One region of the Bradyrhizobium sp. AUGA SZCCT0160 genome, then DNA from elsewhere that is predicted to be linked to it. Evidence: riboswitches for the same ligand, from Rfam matches in the RefSeq annotation. Region 1 holds a riboswitch; the other holds the start of a gene.
The links. A riboswitch is a leader RNA that binds a small molecule or an ion and turns the genes downstream of it on or off. The one in region 1 is predicted to bind cobalamin.
Positions count from the first base shown of each region.

Region 2: linked by a shared signal. The riboswitch ahead of JQ558_RS29920 (TonB-dependent receptor) and the one ahead of metE (5-methyltetrahydropteroyltriglutamate--homocysteine S-methyltransferase) in region 1 are both predicted to bind cobalamin.

Region 1 is NZ_JAFCMD010000002.1:237,582-240,825, forward strand. Features, by position in the region: gene metE (5-methyltetrahydropteroyltriglutamate--homocysteine S-methyltransferase) at 1-2,029, opposite strand, end outside; cobalamin riboswitch at 2,137-2,338, opposite strand; cobalamin riboswitch at 2,461-2,679, shown strand; gene JQ558_RS04745 (ribonucleoside-diphosphate reductase subunit alpha) at 2,794-3,244, shown strand, end outside.
Region 2 is NZ_JAFCMD010000024.1:25,887-29,130, forward strand. Features, by position in the region: gene JQ558_RS29920 (TonB-dependent receptor) at 1-1,426, opposite strand, end outside; cobalamin riboswitch at 1,540-1,740, opposite strand; gene JQ558_RS29925 (iron ABC transporter permease) at 1,875-2,918, shown strand; gene JQ558_RS29930 (ABC transporter ATP-binding protein) at 2,915-3,244, shown strand, end outside.

The DNA of each region.
Region 1 (3,244 bases):
TCTGGGTGTCGTCGCGTACGCCCGACGAACAGATGCGGAAGGCGTCCACGGCCCAGTCGAGGTAAGTCTTCCGCTCCGACCGGCGCAGCGGCAGGCCCTCCCGCAGCGCCGCTTCGTCGATCTGTATCATCCCGGCACCGGCGGCTTCGAGGTCGGCGACCTCGTCGCGGATCGCCAGCGCGATCTGGCGGCAGGCTTCGCTACGCGGGATGTCGTCGCGGACGAACGACCAGTTCAGAATCGTCACCGGCCCCGTCAGCATCGCCTTCATCGGCCGCTTGGTCAGCGACTGCGCATATTGCCACCATTCGACCGTCATCGGTTTCGGGCGGGACACGTCGCCGAACAGCACCGGCGGGCGGACGTAGCGCGAGCCATAGGATTGCACCCAGCCATGCGCGGTGAAGGCGAAGCCTGCGAGCTGCTCGCCGAAATACTGCACCATGTCATTGCGCTCGAACTCGCCATGAACAAGCACGTCGAGCCCGATATTCTCCTGCCAGCGCACCGCGCGCGCGGTCTGGTTCTGCAGATAGAGTTTATAGGCGTCGTCGGTCAGCGCGCCCTTGGCATGCGCGGCGCGGGCGTTTCGGACATCCGCGGTCTGCGGGAACGAGCCGATGGTCGTGGTCGGGAAGGCCGGCAGGTTGAAGCGGCTGTGCTGCACGCCGGCGCGATCGGTAAACGCGCTGATGCGGCGGCGCATCGCGCTATCGATGCCGACGGCGCGCGCTGCCACCTTGACATCGTGGATCCGCGGCGAAGCTTTGCGCGCGGCTGCGGTTTCATCGGAGGCCTTCAGGATGGCGTCGGCGTGGACGCGGCCGCACGCCAACGCCGTTCCGAGCGCCGCCAGTTCCTCGATCTTCTGCACCGAAAACGCCAGCCAGCTCTTCACGTCAGGATCGAGGCTGGTTTCCAGCGCAAGGTCGATCGGGACGTGCAGCAGCGAGCATGATGGCGCGAGCTGCACGCGGTCGCCGCCGAGCCTGGTGACCACAGGTTCCAGTCGGTCGAGCAGCCGGCTCAGATCGGCGCGCCAGATATTGCGGCCATCGATGATGCCGAGCGACAGCACGCGGTCCTTTGGAAGACCGGCGAGGTCGTCGAGTTGCTCGGGCGCGCGCACGAGGTCGAGATGGAGGCCGGCGACAGGCAGGGCCATCGCTGTGTCGCGGTTGGCGCCGAGCCCGCCAAAGTACGTGGCCAGCATGATCTTGAGCTCAGGCGCCGCCTTGGCGATTTCCGCATAGGCATAATGCAGCGCCTGCTGCGCGATGACGTCGAGGTCGAGGACCAGACACGGCTCGTCGATCTGCACCCATTCCGCGCCGGCCTTGGCAAGTTCGCTCAGCACCTCGATGTAGACCGGCAGCAACCGGTCTAGCAGCGACAGCGTGTTGAACCCCGCATCCTTGCACTTGGCGAGTTTGAGGAACGTCACCGGGCCGACCAGCACCGGGCGGGTCTGGTAGCCGAGCGCTTTGGCTTCGAGATATTCCTCGATCGACTTGCGCGAGGCGAGGATGAATTGCTGATCCTTCTCCAGTTCCGGCACCATGTAGTGGTAATTGGTGTCGAACCATTTTGTCATCTCCAGCGCCGGCACGCCGTGGGCCGCGTCGTGGTGGGCGTGGCCGCAATCCGCATCCTGCGCCGCGCCTTTGGCGCCGCGCGCCATCGCGAAGTAGGTGGCGAGTGGAACCGTGCCGCCGTTCCAGCCGTAGCTTTTCGGAATGGCGCCGACCATCACGCAGGTGTCGAGCACCTGGTCGTAGAACGAGAAGTCGTTGGACGGGATGATGCTGACACCAAGCTTCTTCTGGCGCGCCCAGTTGGCGGCGCGCAGCCCGATGCCGGTCTCGATCAGGGCTTTCTCGTCGGTCGTACCCGACCAGAAGCTCTCCAGCGCGAATTTCAGCTCGCGGCGCGGACCGATGCGCGGCGTGCCGAGCGAAGCGACGGGAAGTGAGGAGGTAGAATTTGTAGAAGAAGTCGCTGTGGAAGACTTCTCTGTAGAAGTAGTCATTGGCTTAACCCCAAAAGTTGGGGGCAAAGGCCGAAGTGACACGTCTGGATTCCAGGCGTCAGGAGGCGCGCGGAATCGCAACCGCACCACCGGGACACCCCGCCCGAGGACGTTTATGTTGTCGAGGCAGGTCTCCTGGCTCGCGGGTCAATGCTGCTGTCCGGTCTTCCCAAAACCGTTGCGGGTCTCAGTGACTTTGTTGGACAGCGGCTCGCCGCTTACAGTTGCGGGGGCAGCTCCGGCTTCACACCGGCTTCCCTCTTAGCTTCGGGAAAACCATCCCGAAGAACCACGACGCGTCCACTTACTGGCAACTCGGCGCGCCCGTCAACTCGATCGCCGGTTGTTGCGGTTGTTCACAGCTTTAACAGGGTGAACCAGAATTTTCGCAGGCTCGGCTAGCGCACCATTGACACGATTGCCCAAATCGCACCAGATGTAGTTGTCACGGTCTATCACGACGCAAGTCATGGTGGCTAAGAGGGAAGTCGGTGATCGCGCCAAAGGGCGCGAAATTCCGGCGCTGCCCCCGCAACTGTAAGCAGTGAGTTGTTCCCGCCTTTACGTCACTGATGCGGATTCGCATTGGGAAGACAGGGAATAACGACGACCTGCGAGCCAGGAGACCTGCCGCGACACCGAAAAAACGTCCACGGGCGGGGTGTCCGGCGGTCGCTTGCAGATCCATGCCGGCGCTTGCCGCCGCGCATTCGATGCAGCGTCCCCAACGACATCCGGCCTCAACAACACCACGGGGTCTGCCGATGTCCGAATCTTCCGGTCTCATTTCTCTCGAAGCCAAAACCGCTGCCTTGTTCCAGTTGCGTCCCGAAACGCTTGCCGCGCCGGACGCCGAACTTCCGATGCAGGTGATCCGCCGCAACGGCACGGTTTCGAAATTCGATGCCAGCAAGATCTCGGTCGCGATGACCAAGGCGTTCCTCGCCGTCGAGGGCCACACCGCGGCGGCCTCGCGCCGGGTTCACGAGGTGGTGGAGCAGTTGACCGCGGAAGTCGTCGGCGCGCTGTCGCGCCGGATGAGCGAAGGCCGCACCTTTCACATCGAAGACGTGCAGGACCAGGTCGAACTGGCGCTGATGCGCAGCGAGCACCACAAGGTGGCGCGCGCCTATGTGCTGTACCGTGACGAGCGCACCAGGCAGCGCGCCGAGCAGGAGGTCGCCAAATCGGCCAAGCCCGCGGCAGGACCCGTGC
Region 2 (3,244 bases), on a different contig from region 1:
GGCTGGCGTTTTGGATTCGCGCGCCGTACGAGAAATCCGTTGTCGGCAACAGCCCAAGGGTTTGCTGCCAATAGCCGGCAATCGTTCTCTGCGACAGATCGTAAGTATGGATCGGCGGTGTGCCCTGAAATTCCGGCCGCTCCTGGTGGAACGTCGCATCGTAATAATCGATGCCCGTCAGGATCGACGAGGGTAGCCCGAACATTACGTTCTTGACGCTCAATCGAGGCGTCAGGGACCATGTCTGCAGATGGCTGTCGACGTAACTGTTGGCGAAGGGATTGAAGAACGCGGCCTGCTGTTTCTTGTCCCGCACACCGCCATCGATGATGAGATCGACGCCGTTCCACAGGGTCTTGGTGAAGCCGGCGGTGGCGCTGGCGCCCTGCTGGTTGCCGTAGTCGAGCGGCGTGCTGGTGCCGCGGCGGTTGGTGACGAGCTCGTTGAGACCAATGGATGGATCGACCAGCCGGCCGCCGGGTAAGCCGAGCTTCTGATCGTCGCCGGTCACGGTTACGAAGGCGGTGAGGCCGGGCGTGGAGTAGTTGAGGTTGCCGACCCCGTTGCGCTGATCGAGCGCGTTGTTGACGCGGTAGCCGTCGGACTTGATGGCGTTGCCATAGAACGACGTCGACCACGGACCGAAATTGGTCGCGGCCGAGACCGAGGCCATGCGCTGATTGAAGGACCCGACGCCGGCTTCGCCGCGGATCGCGACCGGCGGGCCGCCGACACCGTTTTTAAGCACGATGTTGATGACGCCGCCGACGGCATTATCGCCGTACAGCACCGCGCCGCTGTTGCCGCGGGTGATTTCGATGCGCTCGATCGAATCGCGCGGAATGGTCGAAAAATCGACGCCGGCCATGTCGATGTCGTTGAGCCTTCGGCCGTTGATCAGCACCAGGGTATTGGAGGTCGCAAACGCACCGAATCCGCGCAGATCGACGCTGGTCTTCGCGCCGTTGACGCCGCCAAACAGGCTGGTCAGTTGCACGCCCGGTGTTTGCGCGATGATTTCCTGCAAGGTCTGCGCGGGTGAATGCGCGATTTCTTCAGCCGTGATGACGGTCGCCGATGTGCCGACGATACCGGCGAATTGCCGGACGGGCGCTCCGCCGCCGCCCTGGCCATCGCCTTGCGACGCGACGACGTTGGAGCCGGTCCCCGGCGCAGGGTTTCGATTGCTTGACGGCCTCGGGTTCGGCGCAACGACGCGGCGCGTGCCCGAGCCCTGATCGGAAGCGGGCTTGGCGCGGGTCCGGTTCTGGTCGCCGGGCGGGTTGACCTCGATCGCCGGCAGTTGATCGGCTGTGGCGGTCTGGGCCTGCGCGCCGGAATGGGTGAGCGCCATGATCGGCGCCAGAAAGCTGGACGCCAGCAAAAGACGGCGGCACCGCTTGGCGGCAGTGGTGGTGGAAGACATGGTTCAGGCCTCGGTATGACGTCAGTGGCACGTCACAGCGAACCAAGTCCCACCATCGTGCTGCAAACAGCTCTGATGAAACTAATGCCTGTACTCCCCGACCGACATCTTCGCGTGTGACCACGGCTGACGGCAGGTCTCCTGGCTTGCGGGTCGTTACCTTTCGTCGCCTTCCCAGGACCGAGAATCCCAGTGGCGTAGGACGAAAGATTCACCGCTTACAGTTGCGGGGGCAGCCGCGGAATTGGGGGACTGTCCCCGCACCGCATTCCCTTTTGATCCCCAAAACGGGAACCGTCGAAAATTATGGTAGAAGTTTGTCAAAGATAGAGTCAATCCCATCAGGCCTCGCCTGCGATCCTCACTGGACGAGTGCGTCTTTTATGTCGCATGAGCAGTACCGTTCGAACGCGTTGTGCGGTACGGGCTGACCGTTCGGGGACGATCGATGAGTGTTGAGACCATCACTGCTGCAAACGAGGAGGCCGCGCGGCGCCGGATTGGCGTGACGGCTGCGCTTGCCGGCCTTGTCGCGCTGCTGGTGCTGATCTCGCTCGGCATCGGGCCGGTGCGGCTGTCGCCGCTGGCGGTGATCGAAGCCCTCCTCGGCGGCGGCAGCGACGTGGCGCAGGTGATCGTGCGGGAAATCCGCCTGCCGCGGACCATTCTGGCGCTGGCGATCGGCGCCATCCTCGGAATGTCGGGCGCGTCGCTGCAGGGCCTGCTGCGCAATCCGCTGGCCTCGCCCTCGCTGTTCGGTGCGCCGCAATCGGCCGCCTTCGGCGCGGTGCTGGTGATCGCGCTGGGGTGGGCCGATGTGCGCTCCTATGCGCTGCCTGTCGTGGCGATCATGGCGGCGTTCGGTTCGGTGTTCGTGCTGCTGACGATTGCAGGCCGCAATGCCGGGCTGCTGATCCTGATCCTGGCCGGTCTTGCGATTTCGAGTCTGGCGGGCGCCGCTACCGCGCTGGTGATGAACCTCTCCAGCAATCCGTTCGTGGTGCTGGAGATCGCGTTCTGGCTGCTCGGATCGCTGGAGGATCGCAGTTTTCAGCACGTGATGCTGGCGCTGCCGTTCATCATCGCCGGCGGCATCATCCTGTTCAGCCAGCGCCATTCCTTTCGCGCGCTCAGCCTTGGCGAGGAAACTGCGCAGAGCCTCGGCGTCGATGTCGGGCGCCTGCGGCTGATCGTGATCACCGGCGTGGCGCTCGGGGTCGGCGGCGCGGTAGCGGTCACCGGCACCATCGGCTTCATCGGCCTCGTCGCGCCGCACCTGATGCGGCCCCTGATCGGCCATGATCCGGCGCGGCTCTTGGTGCCGAGTGCGCTGGCAGGCTCGGCGCTGCTGCTCGCCGCCGACATCGCGGTGCGGATCATTCCCTCGACCAGCGACATCAAGGTCGGCGTGCTGACCTCGATCATCGGCGTGCCGTTCTTCCTCTATCTGATCGCGCGCGAACGCCGCGCGCTCGGGGGAGGTGTCGCATGAGCGAAGCCGCGCTTCTCACGGCGCAAGGCGTGAACGTGACGCTGGCTGGCCGCCATGTGCTCAGCGATGTCACGCTGTCGCTGAGCGCGGGTCATCTGGTCGCCCTGGTCGGGCCGAACGGCGCCGGCAAAACCACGCTGTTGCGGGCGCTGTCGGGGCTGCTGCCGTCCCGCGGTGACATCCACATCGGCGGCGACGTACTGGCCGGTCTGTCGCTGCGCGAACGCGCCAAGCGATTTGCCTATCTGCCACAGGGCCACATCGTGCACTGGCCGCTGCCGGCGCGCGACATCGTGGCGCTCGGCCGCTATCCGCACGGCGCGACC